One region of the Brachybacterium sp. GCM10030268 genome, then DNA from elsewhere that is predicted to be linked to it. Evidence: riboswitches for the same ligand, from Rfam matches in the RefSeq annotation. Region 1 holds a riboswitch; each other region holds the start of a gene.
What was found. Region 1 has a riboswitch for thiamine pyrophosphate ahead of thiO (glycine oxidase ThiO). Riboswitches for the same ligand answer to the same signal wherever they lie in the genome.
Positions count from the first base shown of each region.

Region 1 (5,259 bases):
CGCGGCCATGAGCGAGCGCCCGACCGACCAGACCGATCCGTCGCCGCGCGCGGGCTCCTCGGCGCCGGACAGCTCCGCCGCGCACCACGTCCTGGACCAGGCCGACGGCGGCGAGCCCCGCCGGCTGCTGTCGCTGAGCGATGAGCAGCTGGCCGGTCTCGACGGGCACCAGCAGCCCCAGTTCACCGCCATGCCCTGGCTCGACCAGCGCCCCGACCAGGCCGCCGTCGCGGCCGACGTCGGACTGCGCTCGCTGATCGCCGACGGGCGGGTCAGCGCTGCCCGGGACGGGGCGACCGGGCGGCTGCGATGGGTGGCCGGCACCGAGCTCCGCGGCTGCCAGCTGCTGCGCCGCACCGCCGCGCGATTCGCCACCGCGGAGCGCACGGTGCAGTCCGAGAGCGGCCCGCTGGTCAGCCGCGCGTACTACTACGTCCATGAGACCGGTGTGCTCGAGGAGGAAGTGACCCCGTCGGGCATCCACCACTTCACACCGTTGCGGGTCGAGCAGGTCCCCGCCCGGATCGCCACGCTGATCGACCCGAACTCCGTCGCCGGCCAGGGCGGCGCCCCGGTCACCGTGCGCCGCACCGAGCTCGCCTCAGGACACCCGCTCGCCGCCCGGCTCGCCGACACCCGTGCCCAGAGCGTGCTGACCACAGTGCACGCCGACGACGACAGCGTGCAGCAGGTCAGCGTGTATGTCACCGGCAGCGAGGTGCTCACGATGGAGGCGCTGGACCCGGCCGCCGAGGACCCGCCGCTGGAGTTCCGGCCCGTCGACGCGGGCGACCTGGTCGCACTCGCCGCGGCCGTCGTCTCCTGAGCGCCTCCCGCAGGATTCGCCGGCCCGCGCGCGGCCCATCGCGCTGGTCAGAGGCTTCCGCGGGGCCCCTCAGCTCGTGAGGACGTCTCAGCGTCGGTCAGCTCGTGAGGGCGTCCCGCAGCGTCCGGGCCGCTGCCTCGGGATCGTCGGCCTCGGTCACGGCGCGGACCACCACGATCCGCTCGACACCGGCGCCGAGCAGCTCGGGGACACGTTCCGCGTCGACTCCGCCGATGGCGAAGAACGGCTTCGCGTCCCCCGTCCGCTGGGCGGCGGCGCGCGGCAGGTCGAGGCCGACGGGGGCGCGGTCCGGCTTCGTCGGCGTCGCCCACACCGGACCGGTGCAGAAGTAGTCCAGACCCGCATCGGCGTCGGCCGCCTCCATCTGCTCGATGGTGCGGGTCGAGCGGCCGATCAGGACGTCGCGGCCCAGCAGCGCACGGGCATCCAGCGTGCTCAGGTCGCCCTGGCCGAGGTGGAGGATGTCCGCGCCGGCCAGCGCGGCGACGTCGGCCCGGTCATTGGCCGCCAGCAGCGTGCCGTGCGCGTCGGCGATCGGCCGCAGCGCCCGCAGGGCCTCGACCTCGGCGCGGGCCTCGGCCGCCTTGTCCCGCACCTGCAGGATGTCCACTCCGCCGCGGAAGGCGGCCTCGGCGAAAGCCAGCAGGCCCTCGAGCCCGCGCGAGAGGTCGACGCAGACGTACAGGCGGGAGGCGCGCAGGGCTTCGCGGCGCCGGGCACCGGCCTCGCTGGTCGCCGACGAGTGAGCGTTCATGGGCACAGCCTGGCACAGAGCGTGACCGGGACCCGGAACCTCCGGCCTGCCGGCGCCGTGCCGCCGGCACCGTGCCGCAGGCACTGGCCCGCCGGCTCGTCGGCGTCTGCGCCGGCGCGTAGACTCGAGGGGTTCCGTGGGAGCCCGAGACGCCGGGCTGAGAGGGCGCAGCGCGCCGACCACCAGCACTGGATGCGGATCATGCCGCCGTCAGGAGGAATCTCAGGATGCGTGCCATGCATGTCGCCGTCATCGGCGCGGGCATCGTCGGCCTGCTCACCGCCGCCGAGCTGCGAGCGCGTGGTCACCGCGTGGAGATCCACGCCGAGGGGGTCGCCGACGGGGCCACGTTCGCGGCCGCCGGGATGCTCGCCCCCGCCGCGGAGATCCAGGTCGGGCAGGGCCCGCTGTGGGCCATCATGCGCGAGGCCTCCCAGGCGCACCGCGATCTCGCGAGCCGCCTCGCCGCGCGCACCAGCGTGGACCCCGGCTACCGGGACGATTCGACCGTGATGATCGGACGGGACCACGCCGACGCCGCCGCGCTGCGCGACCTGGCCGAGATCCAGCGCTCCACCGGAGCGGCCGTCCGCGAGCTCACACCCCGGGAGCTGCGCCGTCTCGAGCCCGCCCTGGCCCGCGGCATCGCCGGCGCGCAGCTGATCGAGCACGACCACCAGGTCGACCCGCGGCGCCTGGCCGCCGCCGTCCAAGACATCCTGGCCGGAGCGGGCGGACCCGGGGACGGCCCCGCCGTTGCCATCCACCGTCGCCGCCTCACCTCGCTCGAGGAGATCGACGCCGAGCGGATCGTGCTGGCCGCAGGGCTGGGTGCGGGAGAGATCGCGGGCCCGCACCGCCGCCTCGGCCTCGCCCTGCGCCCCGTCCACGGCGACATCCTGCGCGTGCGCGTGCCGACCTCGCTGCTGGCCCCGGGCGAGGACAACCTGGTGGCCCGCACCGTGCGCGCCACCGTGCGGGGACGATCCGTCTACCTGGTCCCGCGCGCCGATCGCCACCTGGTCATCGGTGCCACCAGCCGCGAGGACGACCTCGCCGGCACCTCCACCGGCGGCGTCCACCAGCTGCTCCAGGACGCGATCGAGATCGCCCCGTCCGTGCGGGAGACCGAACTGGTCGAGGTCACCACCCGGGCACGCCCCGGCACCCCCGACGACCTCCCGCTGCTGGGCCCCGTGCCCGGCGATGACCGCGTGATCGTCTCGACCGGCTACCACCGCCACGGGATCCTGCTGTCCGCTTGGGCCGCCCAGCGCACCGCCGAGCTGCTCGAGGACCCCGCCGCGCCCCGCTCGCAGCTGCTCGACGCGGTCCGGCCCGAACGCTTCACCATCCCACCGCCGACGGCGTCCCTCCCGCCATCCCCCGTACCCAGCGCCACCGCCTCATCCGCCCAGGAGAACCCATGAATCTGTCCCTGACCGTCAACGGCGACGAGGTCGCACTCCCGCCGGGAAGCACCGTCCGCGACCTGGTCAGCTCCCGCCTCGGCCAGGAGATCGGCGAGGACGGCCGCGCGAGCGACGGCAGTCCGCTCGGCGTCGCCGTCGCCCTGGACGACACCGTCGTGCCCCGCACCCGCTGGGCCACGACGCCCGTGCCCGATGGCGCGCGCTGCGAGTTCGTCACCGCCGTGCAGGGAGGCTGACCCATGACCCGTCCCTCCGCACGTCCCGACCTCGCCGACGACTCGTTCACCATCGCCGGCACGCCCCTGACATCGCGCCTGATCATGGGCACCGGCGGGGCCACCGACCTCGCCGCGCTCGAACGCGCCCTGGTCGCCTCCGGCACCGCGCTGACCACCGTCGCGATGCGCCGCTTCTCCGCGGCCACCGGCAACTCGGTGTTCACGCTGCTCGAGCGGCTCGGGATCAAGGTGCTGCCCAACACCGCCGGCTGCTTCAGCGCCCGCGACGCCATCCTCACCGCGGAGCTCGCCCGTGAAGCGCTGGAGACGGACTGGATCAAGCTCGAGGTCATCGCCGACGAGGACACCCTCCTGCCCGACGGCATCGAACTGGTCGAGGCGACCGCCGAGCTGGTCCGGCGCGGCTTCACCGTGCTGCCCTACACCACCGACGATCCCGTCCTGGCCCGTCACCTCGCCGACGCCGGCGCCGCCGCGGTGATGCCGCTCGGCTCACCGATCGGGACGGGCCTGGGCATCCTGAACCCGCACAACATCGAGCTGATCACCGCCCAGGCCAGCGTCCCGATCGTGCTCGACGCCGGGATCGGCACCGCCTCGGACGCGGCGCTGGCCATGGAGCTGGGATGCGACGCCGTTCTCGTGGCCAGCGCCGTCACCCGCGCCCAGGACCCCGAGGCCATGGCCCGGGCGATGGACTGGGCCGTGCGCGCGGGACGCGCCGCCGCCGGGGCGGGACGGATCCCGCAGCGCCGCCTGGCGCTGGCCTCCTCCAGCTTCGAGGGACTCATCGAGAGCGACGCCGTCGACGCCGACGATGCCGGGGACACCGAGGCGGTCGGCGCGGCCGGGGCGCCCGCCGCGACCGGACGGATGGCCGAGTCATGGTGAGCGCAGTCCCCGGCCGCAGCCCGTCGGCCGCCGTCTCCCACGGCCAGAGGCTCCCACCGCTCGCCGAACCCGGCCCCGAGCTGACGGCGGAGCAGATCGAGCGCTACCGGCGCCAGATCACCCTCGACCAGATCGGCACCCTGGGCCAGCGCCGCCTGCGCGCGGCGCGGGTGCTGCTGATCGGGGCCGGCGGCCTGGGCAGCCCGGCGCTGAGCTATCTCGCCGGAGCCGGGATCGGCACGATCGGCATCATCGATGACGACGACGTCGACGTCTCCAACCTCCATCGCCAGGTCATCCACGGCACTGAGGACGTCGGCACCCCGAAGGTCGCATCGGCCGCCCGCGCCGCCCATCGGCTGAACCCCGAGGTCGCGGTCGAGGCGCACCACCAGCGGCTCAGCCCGGAGGGTGCTGTCGACCTCGTCGGGCGCTACGACGTGGTCGTGGACGGCTCGGACAACTTCGCCACCCGCTACATGGTCGCCGATGCCAGCGAGATCACCGGGGTGCCGATGGTGTGGGCGGCCGTGCTGCGCGGCCAGGGACAGGCCAGCGTGTTCTGGCCCGGCCGCGGCGCCCACTACCGCGACCTGTTCCCCGAGCCCCCGGCCCCCGGGGACGCACCCTCCTGCGCCGAGGCGGGCGTGCTGGGCTCCCTGCCCGGACTGCTGGGGACGATCATGGCCGCCCAGGTGATCCAGCTGGTCACCGGCACCGGCGACCCGCTGGTGGGGCGACTGCTGCTGTGGGACGAGGCCACCAGCAGCTCGCGCACGCTGCGCCTGGAGCTGGACCCGGATCGCGCCCCGGCCACCCGGGTGCAGGTCCCGGCCGCCGCGGACCCCGTGTGCCGCAGCGGCGGTCCGGGGCCGGAGGAGACCCTCGATGCCTCCGCGCTGCGGGAGCTGCTCGCGCGGAGCGCGGGGATCACGCTGATCGATGTGCGCGAGGACTGGGAGGTCGCCGCCGGCACCATCGAGGGGGCAGTGCACGTGCCGGTCGGGGAGATCCTCGAGCATGGCGCGGACGCGCTTCCCGACGGCACGCTGGGTACCGAGACCGTCCTGTACTGCCAGGCCGGGTCACGCTCAG
Region 1 covers NZ_JBHTCW010000003.1:119,750-125,008, forward strand. Annotated here, with positions in the region: gene ACFQRD_RS06440 (hypothetical protein) at 8-826, shown strand; gene thiE (thiamine phosphate synthase) at 924-1,601, opposite strand; TPP riboswitch at 1,728-1,834, shown strand; gene thiO (glycine oxidase ThiO) at 1,829-3,031, shown strand; gene thiS (sulfur carrier protein ThiS) at 3,028-3,270, shown strand; gene ACFQRD_RS06460 (thiazole synthase) at 3,274-4,164, shown strand; gene ACFQRD_RS06465 (ThiF family adenylyltransferase) at 4,158-5,259, shown strand, end outside.

Region 2 (5,259 bases), on a different contig from region 1:
TCGATGGTCAGGTGATCGAGCCACACGTTCTTGGCGCCGATCAGACCGACGACGTCGAAACCCTCGGAGACCCACCCGTCCTGGTTGCGCTGCGGGAAGCAGTTCTCCATGCCGGTGAGCTCCAGGTTCCTCACGATGATGTTCTCGCCGCGCAGGATCAGACTCACACCGATCAGGCGTGCGTCGTCCTCACCGATGAGCGTGAGATTGCTCGGCAGGTCCAGCTGGATGCTGTTCAGCTGTGCCTGGTGGGAACGGTCGCGTGCGTCCTCGAGCGGTCCCTCCGGGTCACCGTCGTAGTGGGCCGGGTCGTACTCCTCGAGGTACGCCTCCAGGTCCCACGCGGGGTCGGCGTAGTCCTCGCACGTCAGCGCAGCCCCGTCGGGCCCCGTGTTCATGTCGATCGTGCCGCGGACCGTGATGATCACGGGCTCGTCGCCGGCTCGCTCGAGCGCGGAGATGAGTTCGGCCTTGGTCGTCACGGTGAACACCATGTCGCCGGCGGCGTCGGCACCTCCCGTGGTGCCGGCGCCGGCGGACCCCCAGCCGTCCCCGGCGCGCAGGGTCTCTCGCGCCGGGTCCTCGGGGCGCGCCTGCGCGGTGGTCGCGCCGACAGCAGTCAGGGGGGCAGCCACCGCTGCGGTGGTCAGGGCTTGCATCAAACGTCGGCGTCGTAGCACGGGCTCTCCTGAGTGTGGATTGCTGTCCTTCGAATGGACCGCCGTCGGCGGGGTCATTCGTCCGATCGCAGCGGGTTCGCCTCTCGGGTACGGCGACCACACAGGGGATGTCGTGGCAGAGCGCGGATCATCCTCGCGCCCTCGCGATGAGAAACCGGTTTCCCGCTGATCTTGGGTGCGACCATACTGTGCCGCTGGCCTCGTATCAACCCTCGATGGCGGGCGGGAACCGATTTCTGGCTGCCCGCCGCGGCGTGGCCCCTCACTCCACGGCGCCGTCCAGCGCCTGCTGCCAGAAGGCGGATTCGAGCCGGGTCGCGGTGCGGAACACCGTGGCCACCTCCTCGAATCGCTGCTCGGTGAGGGACCGCGCCGCCAGGACGTCGAGGTGGGCGATGGCGTCGCGCGCGGCCTGCTGGAACTCCTCGCTCGCGTACTCGGCGATCCAGTCGCGGTAGGGGTGCTCCGGCTGCTCCTCGAGGCGGGGAGCCAGACGGGCCCCGATCTCGGCGTACCCGATCGCGCACGGGGCGAGGGCCACATTCAGATCGAGCTGGTCCCCGACCTGCCCGCTGTCCAGCACGTACCGGGTGTAGGCGACGGTGGCCTGCTTCTCGGGTGCGGCGTCCAGCTGCGAGCGATCGATGCCCCAGCTCGCGGTGAGCCGCACATGCAGCTCGGTCTCGGCCAGGGTCGTCGCGAGGGCATCGGCGGAGTGCTGGATGTCCTCGAGCCGTCGGCTCTTGAAGGCGGCCAGCGCGTTGGCCCGCGCGAACTGGACGAGGAACAGGTAGTCCTGGATCAGGTAGTCCTGGAATGCGGCGAGCGGCAGTGTGCCCGCGCCGAGCTGCTCGACGAACGGGTGGCGGGTGTAATCGTCCCAGTCGGGCAGGGCGGCGGACCTGAGATCGTCGAACAGGCTCATCGTGCCTCCCCGGTGAACGGGTGGAGGTAGGACTGCTCGAAGAAGTCGAGCTCGAGGGCGACGGTGCGCTCGAAGAACTCCCGGGCCCGCTCGGGGCTGCCGGGTCCTGCTGCGTCGAGCTCGGCGTGCAGGAAGTTCACGAAGCCGGCGAAGTCCGGGTTGTCGTGGAGGTCGATCCATTCGGAGTGGACGAAGCTGCTCGGCCGCGGGTCCGGAGCGGCGGCGGCCCAGTCGTGGTAGAGCCATTCGGTGACCACCAGCACGGCGAGGATCGCGGCATAGTCCCGGGTCTCGGCGGCTTCGCGGAAGATGGTGGTGAAGCCGGTGGTCGCCAGCGTGTCCGGGACGGTTGCGCGGTCGTGCTCGCTCACGCCCAGGGACTCGAACGCGCGCAGGAAGTAGGTGTTCTCGTCCCCGGCGACCTCGCCGACGAACTGCGAGAGTCGCAGCCGGGCCTCGAACGCGGGAGCCTCGGCGATGCCGGCGCCGAGGAGCACCAGGAAGCTGTCGAGGAAGCGATGGTCCTGGATCAGGTATCCGGCCATCACCTCATCGGGGATCGACCCGTCGTGGAGCTCCGCCACGAAGCGGTGCTGGACGGCTCGGGTCCAGGTGGGTTCGCTGGCCCCACGGAGGTCGTCGGTGAAAGAGGTGGACATCGGGACTTCTCCTCGTCAGTCGATCCGTCCGGATGGGAGCTCCCGATCCGGTGACCCGGGGCCCGACCTCGAGGCGCGCTCGCGACGCGGCGAGCGGCGCAGTGACGCAGTGACGCAGTGCGACGTCATGACATCCCTCCGCGAGCGCTAACTCGATCAGGTTCGTCGGGTGTGATCTCAGCCCCTGGCGGGGCACCCCGTGTCGACGACGACCTTACCCCGACATAGCAGGAGCCGCCCCGGGACCCCGGCGCTGGGGCCGGGTCCCGGGGCGGCTGAGCGGGGCCGTGATCGCCCACGTCGATCCCCGGAGGGTCACCGATCACGCGACGAGACTCCGCATGACCGATGGGTCGGAGATCAAGCGATCAGGTGGGCCGACGGTCTCGCCGATCAGGTGGGCCGACGGTCCCGCCGGTCAGCGAGCGGCGTCCCGCTGCTTTGGCGGGTCGCCGTTCACTCGGAGTCGAAGGCGCCGTCGTCGGCCCCGAAGGCACTGTCCTCGGAGCCGTCCTCACCGGTCGCCTCGGGGGCGTAGTCCTCGTCGAGCGGGACCTCGCGGCGCTGGTCGAGGACATCCGCTGGATCGGCGTAGGCGGAGGTGACGGAGCCGAGCTCCTCGGAGCCGAGGGCGTCCGTGGTCCCGTCGTCCGGCAGGGCATCGACCTCCTGGTCCAGGGCGTCCTCGAGCGGGGCCTCGGGGGAGTGCTCGTGCGGCGTGCTGGTCATCGTCCTGCTCCTTTCCTCCGGTGGTGTCCGGTCACTGGCAGTATCCGATATTCCGCGCCGATGATCGACTGCTCCGGCCCGCGATCGCTGGAAGCTCAAGCCCTCGCGCCGGGCGGAGCCCCGAGCGACGTCGGGCCGAGTCCCGAGCTCTTCGGGCCGAGTCCCGAACTCTTCGGGCGGAGCCCGGAGCCTCGTCGGGCCGGACCCGTACCTGCCCGGGGCCGACGCTCAGGCGCGCGAGCCCAGGCCGACGATGTGCTCCGGGAGACGCTCGTTGCTGCCGTACATGAAGTGGTTCTCCATGCGCTCGGAGTAGCGGCTCGCCTCGGTGGTGCGGCCGACGGCCTCGGCGACCTCGCGGATGTGGATCGGGGCTGCGCCGCAGCACACCCCGAGGTAGTTCACGCCCAGCTCCAGCGCCTCACGGGCGAAGGCGCTGATCTCGTAGCGGTTGGTCAGCAGCGGATCCAGGGCGGTGGGGAAGGTGCGCCCGTGCGGGGAGGGCACGGCCGCGGCGGGGTCGGAGAGGTTGAAGAACGTCGGCTCCTCCTCCGTGGTGCGGTACGGGATCGGCAGGGCGCCGACGTGGCAGTCCACGGCCTCGCGGATCTCGCGCAGCCACGGCAGCATCGTCGCCGGCCCGCGGAAGCAGTTCAGGCCCACCACGTCGGCCCCGGCCTGCTCCAGGCGCTGTGCGGTCTCGACGATCCCGGCGCCCTCGGCCATCTCCTGGAACGCCATCGGGGCGAGGGTGATCACCACGGGCAGGCCGGAGGCCTTGGCGACCTCGAGCGCGGTCAGCGCCTCCTCGGCGTAGTAGAAGGTCTCCCCGACGATCAGGTCGGCCCCTTCCTCGACGGCCCAGCCGACCATCTCCTCGAACATGCCTCGGACCTCGCGCTGCGTCGTGGTGTCCGCCGGGTCCCAGATGTTGGAGTTGGAGATGTTGCCGGCGACGAGATTGCCCGGGACGGCGTCGGCGACCTCGCGGGCGATCTGCAGAGCGGACCGGTTCAGGGGCTCGAGGAGGTCCTCCTTGCCGATGACGCGCATCTTCTCGCGGTGGCCGTTGTAGGTGAAGGCCTCGACGATGTCGGAGCCGGCGCGCTGGAAGTCCACGTGCAGGGTGCGCAGCGCCTCGGGGTGCTCGAGGGCGACCTCGGGCACGAACTCGCCGGCGGTCAGGTAGCCGCGCCGTTCGAGCTCGAAGAGGAAGCCCTCGGCACAGATGACGGTGCCGGCATCGAGGCGTTCGGTCAGGTGGTTGCGGGTCATGGCGTGCCCTCGTCGTTGCGGTTCCGGTGGTGGCCGCTGGTGACTGTATCCGTGCCTCGGGCCGCGCCGTATGGGTTGTGGCGACGTATGAACGCCGACGACGTCGCTGCGCTCATCGGGGTGGGGACGGCAGCGGGTGCAGGCTGTCAGATCAGCGATCTCGTCGGCGGGTCAGAGCGAGGGGCACCGCGACAGCGACCAGCGCCCCCGCCGCGAGCAGCCCCCAGGGCGCACCCGGCTTCGGATCGATGCGCGTCGAGGGATCCTCGCCCGCACGCATCGCGGGGTGGTGCTCGATGGCATGAGCGGTTCGCGTCAGCGCATCGGTGGCGGTATGCAGCGCCCCCTCGGCCGGACCGGCACCGCGCAGGCGGATCACATCGAGGCGGTCCCGAGACCGGTCGAGGAGCGACAGCGGCAGGGCAGCGATCACGTTGCCCGGAGGGCGACGGGCCACGATCGGGTGCGCCCTCGTCGGAGCGATCCGGCTCACCACCTCCCAGGCGATGCCGAGGAGACGGAGGTGATCGACGGGCACGCGCTCCTGGAGGCGGGGGAAGAGCTCGTCCTCCTCGGCGCGGACGTCCTCGCGGAGCACCTCGGCCAGCCTCTCGAGCGCGGCCTCGCGCTCCGGCGAGCCGAGTTCGAGACCCTCGAGCCGGGTGACGAGCTCATTGACCTCCTGGTGCTCCTGCTCGACCTCGAGCGTCAGGTCCTCGCCGTCGGGCAGTACGCAGCGCATGACGGGCCAGAGCACCGACTCCTCGGCGAAGGCATGCGGGAACACGAGGCGATACAAGTCGATCAGGACGGGCAGCTGCTCCTCGTGCGACGAGCTGCTCAGGCGGTGCAGCAACCCATCGAGCGTCACATGGTCGCGCCGCTGCCGGGAGAGGACGCTGAAGCGTCCCCCCAGCTCGGAGACGCTCTGATCGGCGATGCTTCTCATATCCCGTCCTCCTGGGATCTATCCCGTCCTCCTGGGATCCGC
Region 2 covers NZ_JBHTCW010000005.1:115,564-120,822, reverse strand. Annotated here, with positions in the region: gene ACFQRD_RS09535 (polysaccharide lyase family 1 protein) at 1-635, opposite strand, end outside; gene tenA (thiaminase II) at 943-1,605, opposite strand; gene ACFQRD_RS09525 (TenA family protein) at 1,602-2,264, opposite strand; TPP riboswitch at 2,381-2,474, opposite strand; gene ACFQRD_RS09520 (hypothetical protein) at 2,721-2,993, opposite strand; gene ACFQRD_RS09515 (homocysteine S-methyltransferase family protein) at 3,222-4,268, opposite strand; gene ACFQRD_RS09510 (hemerythrin domain-containing protein) at 4,420-5,217, opposite strand.
Region 2: linked by a shared signal. The riboswitch ahead of ACFQRD_RS09525 (TenA family protein) and the one ahead of thiO (glycine oxidase ThiO) in region 1 are both predicted to bind thiamine pyrophosphate.

Region 3 (5,259 bases), on a different contig from region 1:
ACGATCGAGGAGGTGCTGCGCGTGGCCGCGGTGCTGCTGGCGATGCTGCTGTGGCCGGCGGACATCCGCGCCGAGCTCGGCGTGTGGGTCGGCGCGGGCGCAGCCATCGTGTGGCTGGCCCTGGCCACGGTGCAGACGGTCGCGACCCGTCGCCGCATCGCGCGCCCCTCGCAATGGTCCGAGGACGCCGTCTCGACGCTGCTCGCAGGACGCGTCGGCGCCCGCTCCACCGTGATCATGCGGCTGCTGGACGTGATCGGCACCGTCGCCTTCCAGGTGGGAGCGACCGCACTGGTGATCATGTCCCCGGTCCTCGCCATCGGCACCGCGGTCCTCTCCGTCGGCTCGGGCCTGTCCACCCTGGTCATCCAGCGCCGGCCGCCGGCGCAGCGCTCCCGGTCCCCCTGGGCGTACGCCCCACTCGTGATCGGTCTGCTGACCCTCGCCCTCGCCTCGCTGGGTCTGGCGACCCCCTGACGGCGCACCCCCACACCTGTCCCCTCCGTCCGATCCCGCAGGAGCGATGATGACCACTGCCCCCTCGTCCGAGACCACCGCGAACTCCGGCCTCGTCCTCGACCAGGTCGATCCGGGCATCCGCCTCCAGGACGACCTCTTCGGCCACGTCAACGGGCGATGGCTGCGCGAGCACCGGATCCCGGCGGACCGCTCCAGCGACGGAGCCTTCCATCAGCTGCGCGACCTCTCCGAGGAGCGGGTGCGGGAGATCGTCGAGCAGGCGGCGGCAGAGGTCGAGCAGGCGGCGGGGACCGGGGACGGGGCCGCCGAGGGAGCACCCGTCACCGACCGCGGCCGCGTCGGCGCGCTGTACCGCATGTTCATGGACACCGAGGCGATCGAGGCGGCCGGTACCGCGCCCCTCGAGGACATGCTGAGCGCCATCACCGCGGCCGACGACCTCGAGGCCATCACCCGCACCATGGCCGCCCCGGATTCGGGCGCGAGCGCCCTGCTGGCCTACGTGTGGACCGACGACCACGATTCCTCCAGCTACCAGGTCAAACTGCATCAGGGCGGGCTCGGCCTGCCGGATGAGTCCTACTACCGCGAGGAGCACTACGGGCAGATCCGCGAGGCCTACACCGAGCACCTGGCCGCTCTCGCCCGCCTGACCGGCCTGCCCGGCCGCGAGGGCCTGGTCGAGGGCGATGCGGACGCACAGGCCACCGCGGTGATGGACTTCGAGACCCGCCTGGCCGGATGCCACGTCGACGTCGTGCGCCTGCGCGACCGCGAGAAGTCCTACAACCCGATGGACGAGGCGCAGCGCCGCGAGCTGGCCCCGGCCTTCCCCTGGACCGCCTACATCGAGGGCACCGGCGCCCCGGAATCGGTCTTCGACGTGGTCTCGGTCGGCCAGCCCGAGTTCGTCTCCGCCGCTGCCGAGCTGCTGGCCGGCGAGGACCTCGCCGTGCTGCGCACCTGGCTGGCCCTCCACGCCGTCTCCTCGTACGCCCCCTACCTGCCCGCGGCCATCGTCGAGGAGGACTTCGCCTTCTTCGGGAAGGTGCTCTCCGGCGCCGAGGAGCTGCGCGAGCGCTGGAAGCGCGGCGTCGCTTTCGTCGAGGGCGCCGTGGGCTTCGCCGTCGGCCGCGAGTACGTCGACCGCCACTTCCCGCCGGCCCACAAGGAGCGCATGACCGCCCTGGTCGATGCTCTGCTGGAGGCCTACCGCAGCTCGATCGGGACCCTGGAGTGGATGACGCCGGCCACCCGGGAGAAGGCGCTGGCCAAGCTCGAGAAGTTCACACCCAAGATCGGCTACCCCGAGCGCTGGCGCGAGTACGACGGGCTCGAGGTGGTCCCCGGCGACCTGGTCGCCACCGCGCGCGCCGCACGCCGCTTCGACGCCGACTACGAGTACGCCAAGGTCGGCGGCCCCATCGACGAGACCGAGTGGCACATGACGCCGCAGACGGTCAACGCCTACTACAACCCCGGGCGCAACGAGATCGTCTTCCCCGCCGCCATCCTGCAGCCGCCGTTCTTCGACGGCGAGGCGGAGGACGCCGTGAACTTCGGCGGCATCGGCGCGGTCATCGGCCACGAGGTCGGCCACGGCTTCGACGACCAGGGCTCGAAGTACGACGGGGACGGCAACCTGGTCACCTGGTGGACGGCCGAGGACCGTCAGGCCTTCGACGACCGCGCCGCCACCCTCATCGCCCAGTATTCCGAGCTCTCCCCGCGCGACCTCGACGACTCCCACCGCGTCAACGGCGCCCTCACCATCGGCGAGAACATCGGCGACCTCGGCGGTCTCTCCATCGCCGTGAAGGCGTACCTGGCCAGCAGGTCCGCCGAGGAGGCCGCGGCCGAACTGGACGGGTACACCGGTCTGCAGCGCATCTTCCTGTCCTGGGCGACGGTGTGGCGGGGCAAGAACCGCACGCAGGAGGCGATCCGCCGGCTCGCGGTGGACCCGCACGCGCCGATGGAGTTCCGCTGCAACACGGTCGCCGGCCATCTCGACGAGTTCCACAGCGCCTTCGGCGTGCGCGAGGGCGACGGGATGTACCGCGCCCCCGAGGAGCGGGTGTCGATCTGGTGAGCACGACGGTGAGGATCCCGTGAGGCCCGAGGCGCCGTTCTACGTCGGCACCACCAGGCCCTCCTGGGTCGGGTGGACCCGCATCGCCCTGACCCTGCTGTTCGGTGCGGTCCTGGCGCTGGTGCTGGCCCAGCGCGGCCTCGTGGCCGCCGTGCCGCCGACCGCCGGGGTGTTCGCCCTGCTGGCGCTGTGGACCTGGATGGGCCAGCACACGCGCTTCATCGTCGACGACCGCGGCCTCACGGTGAGCCTCGGCGGGTTCCTCCCGCGCCCGACGTGGCCGCTGGCCGGCTTCCGCACCGTCCAGTACCGCATCGTGCCGCAGCCTGCCGTCGGGGCGAGCCTCGGCGGCTACGGATGGCGCCGCGGCATGGTGATCCCCGCCCGGCCCGAGGAGCTGCGGCCCGTCGGCGACCGGAAGCTGCTGACCGGCGGTGAGACGCGGCAGTCCTACCGCATGGTCGTCACCCGGCCGGGGACCATGGTCGAGATCGTCGGCCGCGAGGGCACCGGGTATCTGCTGACGCCCGAGGACCCCGAGGCGACGGCCGCGGCCATCGACCAGGCGATCCGGGCGCGGCGCTGACGCCACCGCCGAGGGAGTATCCTGAGTGCTGGTCATCCACTGACAGGGGAGCACCAACGGGGTGCTGAGAGTGCGCGAACCTGCGCAGACCCTCGAACCTGATCCGGTTCACACCGGCGTAGGGAGTCGGGATATCCGTGCGGCATCGATGATGCCGTGCGCCCCTTCCGTGAGAGGAAGGAGAAGTGATGACACGCTTTCGCACCATTGATCTGCTGGTCACCGTCATGATCGGGGCAGCCTTCGGCGTCGCGTTCCTGGGGTACGGCCAGCTCTACACCCTGATCAGCCCGCTGACGATGGCGTTCCGCCCCGCCGAGGGTCTGCTGGTGGGCATCTGGTTCCTGCCCGCCGTCCTCGCCGCCCTGATCGTCCGCAAGCCCGGCGCGGCGCTGCTGGCCGAGATGATCGCGGCATGCCTCGAGATGCTGCTGGGCGGCCAGTGGGGCTGGGGCACCGTGGTCTCCGGCCTGCTGCAGGGCGGCGGCGTCGAGCTCGCCGTCGCGCTGACCGCGTACCGCCGCTTCACGCTGCCGGTGGCCGTCCTCGGCGGAGTCCTCGCCGGCGGTCTGGAATGGATCTGGGAGCGCTTCGCCTACTACCCCGAGATGAGCTGGCCCTTCGCCCTCATCCTGCTCGGGTTCTTCCTCGTCTCCGGCGCCGCGCTGGGCGGCGGCCTGGGCTGGGCCGCGACCCGTGCCCTGGTGGCCACCGGCGCGGTGGATTCGCTCGCCGCGGGACGGGAGCACGCCCGCGCCGCCGCGGCGTGAGGACTGCGGCGTGAGAACCAGGGAATCCGCCGCCGGGGCCGCGCTTGCGCTGTCCCGGCTCAGCTGGCGCCCGAACTCGCGGCGGGAGCCGACGGTCGCCGACCTCGACCTGAGCATCCCCGCCGGTCAGCGCGTGCTGCTCGCCGGCGCGAGCGGCAGCGGGAAATCGACGGTGCTGCGCGCCCTCGCCGGTCTTCTCGATGAGGAGGCCGGCGAGCTCTCGGGGCACATGGCGGTCTCGTCCCGGCCCGGAGAGCGCGGCCTGCTGCTGCAGAATCCCGCGCACGCGCTGGTGGCCGCGACCGTGGGCCGCGATGCCGCCTTCGGGCCCGAGAACGCGGCCCTGCCCCGGCCGGAGGTCCACCGGCGGGCCGCGGCGGCGCTGGATGCCGCGCAGGTGGACCTGGAGCCCTCGCGCGGCCCGCTGGAGGCCTCCGGCGGGCAGCAGCAGCGCATCGCCCTGGCCGGCGCCCTCGCGCTCGGCCCGGACATGCTGCTGCTGGACGAACCCACGAGCATGCTCGACGCCGAGACCGCCCAGCAGGTGCGCTCAGCGATCCTGGCCAGCGCCGAGGGCCGCACCCTGGTCGTCGCGGAGCACCGGGTCGAGCCCTGGCTGGATCACGTGGACCGTCTGGTGGTCCTCGGCGAGCAGGCCCGGATCCTCGCCGACGGGGACCCGCGGACGGTGCTGGCCGCCCAGAGCGATCTGCTCGAGGAGGCCGGAGTGCTGGCGGGGCGGCAGGTGCCGCCGGATGCCGGGCCGTCTCCGCGGCGTCCGAGCGGGAGCGATCCCGGGACGGTGGTCGCCTCCCTCGATGAGGTCACCGTGCCGCGCCGGGGCGTCACGATCCCCGTCGGCCTGGAGGCGCGGGCCGGGCAGCTGACGGTGCTGACCGGGCCCAGCGGCGCCGGCAAGACGACCGTCGTCCGCGCCCTGCTGGGGGCGATGCGCCCCGCGACCGGCAGCGTCCGGCGCCCGGATCGCGAGCGCATCGCCGTCGTCCCCCAGGATCCGGAGCACTCGTTCGTCGCCGCCACCGTGCGCGAGGAGCTGCTGGCCTCTCCGTGGGCCGACGACGAGCACCTCGCGGACGAGCTCCTGGAGCGCGCCGGCCTCGCCCATCTCGCCGGGGCCAACCCCTATCGGCTCTCCGGCGGGGAGCAGCGCCGCACCGCACTCGCGGCCGCCCTCGCCCAGCAGCCCGACCTGCTGGTCCTCGACGAGCCGACGGTCGGGCTGGACGCGCGCCGCCGCGGCGCCGTGCTGGACCTGCTCGAGGAGGCCGCCGCGCGCGGCGGCGCGGTGCTGGCCGCGACCCACGACCCCG
Region 3 covers NZ_JBHTCW010000001.1:133,008-138,266, forward strand. Annotated here, with positions in the region: gene ACFQRD_RS00645 (hypothetical protein) at 1-477, shown strand, start outside; gene ACFQRD_RS00650 (M13 family metallopeptidase) at 527-2,572, shown strand; gene ACFQRD_RS00655 (glycosyltransferase) at 2,592-3,158, shown strand; TPP riboswitch at 3,193-3,300, shown strand; gene ACFQRD_RS00660 (ECF transporter S component) at 3,347-3,928, shown strand; gene ACFQRD_RS00665 (ATP-binding cassette domain-containing protein) at 3,939-5,259, shown strand, end outside.
Region 3: linked by a shared signal. The riboswitch ahead of ACFQRD_RS00660 (ECF transporter S component) and the one ahead of thiO (glycine oxidase ThiO) in region 1 are both predicted to bind thiamine pyrophosphate.

Region 4 (5,259 bases), on a different contig from region 1:
TTGTACCCGCCCCAGCCTTTCAGGCCGACCATCTCGAGCGCCTCGGCGGCCTTGGCCTCACGGTCCTTGCGGTTCACGCCGCTGACCTCGAGACCGTAGGCGGCGTTCTCCCCGACGGTCCGGTGGGGGAACAGCGCGAAGTGCTGGAAGACCATGGAGATGCGGTTGCGCCGCACCTCACGGACCTCGGCCGGGCTGAGGGAGGTCAGGTTTCGGTCGCCGATATACAGCTCGCCGGCGCTCGCCGGGAGCAGGCCGTTGACCATTCGGATCAGCGTGGACTTGCCCGAGCCGGACAAGCCCATGACGACGAAGATCTCGCCGGGCTCGACGCTGAAGCTGGCGTCGATGACGGCGGCGGTGAGGCCCTGGTTGCGCAGTTCGTCGCGGCTTCCGCCCTTGCGGAGCTCTTCGACTCCCCGCGCGGGGCGACGTCCGAAGATCTTGTACAGACCGTCGGCGGTAATTGCTGGCACGCAGGCTCCTTCATGGAAGTTCGGGTGGCGGGCCGGGGTGGCGATCCGGGTCCCGTGTATCCCCCACGTCACAGGACGCCGGCATCGCAGGACGCCGACCCGACAAGTCATCCTCACAAGCGGCCCGGCGTACGGCAAACGGTTCTTTATCAGGAATGGGGTCGGCAGAGCTCGTGAAAGGCCTGTTCAGGGCCGGGAGACAGTCGTAGGCGCGGCCGGCGCGAAGTTCGGAAGGTCCCGTTGGCCTGGAGCGATGCCGCGTCCAGCGGTGCCGGCCCGGGGACAACCGGATTGTCGGACGATCCGGACATAACTATTCGGTCACGCGGGTGTCGTGGGTCCCAGAACGGCGGGCTCGTCGGGACCGGAAGGTCACGGGCATGTTTCGGCGGAGAACGACGAGTCGGGCCGGACGGGCACGCAGGCGCACTCGGGCGGGTGATGCGAAGGCGCGGGCGCAGATACGCAGATACTCGGCCGCGGAGGGTCAGGCGCGGAGGGTCAGGCGCGGAGGGTCAGGCGCGGAGAGGGAGCGTCTCGGCGAGGAAGCCGACGGTCTGCTGCCAGGCCGCGTCGGACGCCTGCGCGTGGTGGACGAACGGGTGCGGGTTGTCGAAGGCGTGCCCCGCACCCTCGTGCAGTTCGAACCGCACCTGCTCGCGGGTGCCGCCGGCGGTGACGGCGTGGCGGATCTGCTCGACGGTCTCGGGCGGGATGAAGTCGTCTGCCGTGCCGAAGTGGTGCAGGCTCGGCATGGTGACCACGCCCGCGCGATCCAGCAGGGAGGGCAGGGCCGAGCCGTAGTAACTGACCAGCGTCGTGGGCGGGCGGTCCTCCTCGGCGGCGGACGCCGCAGCGGCGAAGGCCAGGCCGCCGCCGTAGCAGAAGCCCAGCAGCCCCACCCGTTCGGAGTCCACCGCGCCGTGCGCACGCAGCGCGCCCAGGGCGGCGATGGCGTCGGCCTCGGCTCGCTCCCAGGGCAGCTGCTGGGTCAGGGTCATGGCCTCGCCGAGCCAGGACTCCGCGTCCTCCCAGTCGTCGATGCCGACGATCGGCGGATCGAGGCGGGCGAAGAGCTGCGGGGCCAGCACCGCATAGCCGAGCGCGGCGAGATCTGCGCAGCGCCGCTGGATGTAGTCGGAGACGCCGAAGATCTCCTGCAGCACCACGAGGCCGGGCACCGGCTCCTCGCGGTGCTCGGGCAGCCAGAGCAGTCCGGGCAGGTCGCCGGCATCGGTGGGGATGGGCAGTGTGGTCGCGCTCACGCGATGACTGTATCGCGAGGGGCGCCGGGCACTCACTCGCCCTGCGGCCTCCCCCGCTCGGCCGCACGGCCTGGCCGCGATGCTCGGTCGCTCCGCTGGACGACGGTCACAGGGTCTCGATGCCCACCAGCAGGCCCTGGTCGTTGCCGGCGAATGCCCCGGGCGCCACCTCCAGCTCCCACTGATCGCCGCCGGCGGTGGTCGCGGTGCAGGCCACCGGTTCGAAGGTCGCGAAGGAGAGGCCGTCCTGGCAGGTCACGTCCTCCCAGTCGGCGTAGTCGACGGGGACGTAAGCATTCGGGGAGGTGAGCACCTCCAGCGTGTGCTGCGCGAGCTGCTCGGAATCCAGGTCTTCGGCCCCGAACGTCGAGCTGACGCCGAGGCCGGTGAGGGACACGGTCTCCTTCAGCAGGACCTCGGCCGGCCCGGTCAGGGCGCCGCCGGTGGTGAACAGGATCGCGACCCTGCTGCCGGCGGTGAAGTCCTCCTCGGACGGGATCCGCACCGAGTGCGCCGTCCATTCCTGGTCCGGGTCGGGAGAGTCGACGCTCGCCGGGCCCATGCACGACGCGGTGGCGCCCGGGCTGAGCGTGAGCTCGTCGTAGCACTCGGCCATCCCGCCGAGGGGCCCGGTCAGCAGGGCGGCCAGCTGGTCGGGGCTGCGCACGAGGTCGCCCTCACCGGGCTCCTCGGGTCCCAGATCGGTGACGAGCACGAGACGGGTCTCAGGCTCCGTCGGCTCCGTCGCCTCGTCCTCGTCGCCGGCACCCACCCCATCGTTCTGTTCGGCTCCCTCGTCCGAGTCCCCGTTCCCCTGCTCACTGCTGGTCGCGGCGCCCCCGCCGTCGCTGCTGTTCTGCCCGGCTCCCTGCCCTTCCCCCTGATCTGATGTCTCGGACGGTGCCCCCGCGCTGTCCTCCCCGTCGGCTCCGGCGCTCGTGCTGCAGGCCGACGCGGACAGCAGCGCCGCCCCCGCGGCGACGGTCAGTACGGTGCGGGCCCGGCGTGCGGTGCTCGTGATGGTCATGGCGTCCTCTCCGCCGACTGCGGGAGACGGTTGTCCGTCGTGGATCCGCGTCGATGCGTTGCCGCTCACACCGTCGCATCAGGTCAAGGGAAGGTCAAGAGAGTGCCATGGAACTACAGACTTGAGAGTGTGAAGATCCTGTGTGCCCCTGCGCCGCCCCCTGCTAGAGTCGCCGACCAGTGACGCGGGGTGCCGTCGAGAAGCGGCGGCTGAGAGCACACCCGTCGAACCTGCCCTGGTCTGCACCTGCGAAGGGATCGTCACCGATGACTACGAGCACGCCCGAGAACCGACTGCGCAGCGCCCTCGAGGCGCTCAGCGGGCACAGCCCGCTCGTCCACTGCATCACCAACACCGTCGTCCAGCAGATCACCGCCGACGTCCTGCTGGCCATCGGGGCCGCCCCCGCGATGGTGGACCACCCGCAGGAGGCGCCGGTCTTCGCCGCTGCGGCCGACGCACTGCTGGTGAACACCGGCACCGTGGCCGAGGGACAGGTGCAGGCGATGCCCGCCGCCGCCCGCGCCGCCCGCGACGCCGGACGGCCCTGGGTGCTCGACCCGGTCGCCGTCGGCTCGCTGCCCGTCCGCACCCCGCTGGCGCACGAACTGCTGACCCTCGGGCCCGCCGCCGTCCGCGGCAACGCCTCCGAGATCGCCGCGCTCGCCGGCACCGGCGGGGGAGGGCGCGGCGTCGATTCCACCGACACGGTCGAGGCGGTGCTCGACGCCGCCCGCGACCTCTCCGCCCGCACCGGTGCCGTGGTCGCGGTCTCCGGGGAGCGCGACGCGATCGTCTCCGCGGGTCGCACCACAGTGCTGACCAGCGGCGACGCCCTGCTCGCGCGAGTGATCGGTACCGGCTGCGCGCTCGGCGCGACCTGCGCCGCCCTCCTGGGCTCAAGTCGCGACACCGACCTCACTCCCCACGACGCGGTGCTCGCCGCACATGCCCTGCACGGCGCCGCCGGAACCCTCGCCGCGCGCGAGGCGCAGGGAGTCGGGTCCTTCGCCGTCGGCTGGCTCGATGCGCTGGACACCCTCACGCCCGCCGACGTGCTCGAGCTCGTGGGTCTTCAGGAGCAGGCGGCCCCGGCGTGATCCGGCCGTCCCTGCGCACCGCCCATGCGGCCGACTTCTCGCTGTACCACGTCACCGACTCGGCGCTGTCCGGCGGGATCGACGCGGTGCCCGGCGTGGTCCTCGCCGCCGTCCGCGGCGGAGCGGGCGCGATCCAGCTGCGGGACAAGGACGCCTCCGACGCCGACCTGCTCGAGCTGGTCCGCGCATGCCGGGAACGCCTGGCGAGCGAGCTCGGCCCTCGCGCCCAGAAGGTGCCCTTGTTCGTCAACGACCGTCTCGGTGTGGCCGAGGCCGCGCGGTGCCACCTCCACGTGGGCCAGAGCGACGTCGCCGCGGCCGCTGCCCGCGAGGTGCTCGGGGAGGAGCTGATGATCGGCCTCTCCGCCGGCACCGCCGGCCAGGTGCGCGCCGCGCTCGCGGAGGACACGGCCGACGTGCTGGGCATCGGCCCGATCCGCGCGACCGCCACCAAGGCCGATGCCGCGCCGCCGCTCGGCCTGGAGGGACTGGGGGAGTGCCTGGACCCGTGGCGGCAGGCGCGGCACGTATCGGCCGCCTCAGCTCCGCTGGCCGTCGCCATCGGCGGCATCGACCATCGCCTCGCCCCGGAGATCGCGGCGACCGGTGTGGACGGTCTCTGCGTGGTCTCGGCCATCGCCGCGGCACCCGACCCCGCTGCGGCCGCCGGCCGACTCCGAGAAGCCATCGACCAGGGCCGCTCATCCAGCAGGCCGTGACCACCTGTCCGCGGACCCCGGCTCCCCACCGGCCCGGCTCCGCAGCACACCCCAGGAGGACCGCCCCATGCGACCACCCACAGCACTGACCATCGCCGGCTCCGACCCCAGCGGCGGCGCCGGCTTCCAGGCCGACCTGAAGACGTTCACGGCACTCGGCGTCTACGGCACCACCGCGATCACCGCCGTGATCGCGCAGAACACCCGCGGCGTGCAGTCCGTGACGCCGATGACCGCCGAGGACGTCCAGTCGCAGCTGACCAGCGTGCTGGATGACATCCCGCTGGACGCCACCAAGCTGGGGATGCTCACCTCCGCCGAGGTCGTCGCCGCCGTCGCCGAGACCATGGCCGCGCGAGCCGGCCAGTTCGGCACCGTCGTGCTCGACCCGGTCATGGTCGCCACCAGCGGCGATGAACTGCTGCCCCGGCAGGCGGCACAGAACCTGCGCGAACTGCTGCTGCCGCTGGTGCACGTGATCACGCCGAACCTGCCCGAAGCGGCGAAGCTGCTGGATGCGGAGGTCGCCCCCGATGTCGAGACCATGCAGGAGCAGGCCGTGCGGCTGCAGCAGCTGGGTCCCGCCGTCGTGGTCCTCAAGGGCGGGCACCACGATGACGACGAGGTCGTCGACGTCGTCGCTCACCCCGGCGGCGTGGACCTGCTGCGGGC
Region 4 covers NZ_JBHTCW010000004.1:6,588-11,846, reverse strand. Annotated here, with positions in the region: gene ACFQRD_RS07540 (glycine betaine/L-proline ABC transporter ATP-binding protein) at 1-476, opposite strand, end outside; gene ACFQRD_RS07535 (dienelactone hydrolase family protein) at 992-1,741, opposite strand; gene ACFQRD_RS07530 (hypothetical protein) at 1,848-2,768, opposite strand; TPP riboswitch at 2,944-3,043, shown strand; gene thiM (hydroxyethylthiazole kinase) at 3,035-3,868, shown strand; gene ACFQRD_RS07520 (thiamine phosphate synthase) at 3,865-4,587, shown strand; gene thiD (bifunctional hydroxymethylpyrimidine kinase/phosphomethylpyrimidine kinase) at 4,655-5,259, shown strand, end outside.
Region 4: linked by a shared signal. The riboswitch ahead of thiM (hydroxyethylthiazole kinase) and the one ahead of thiO (glycine oxidase ThiO) in region 1 are both predicted to bind thiamine pyrophosphate.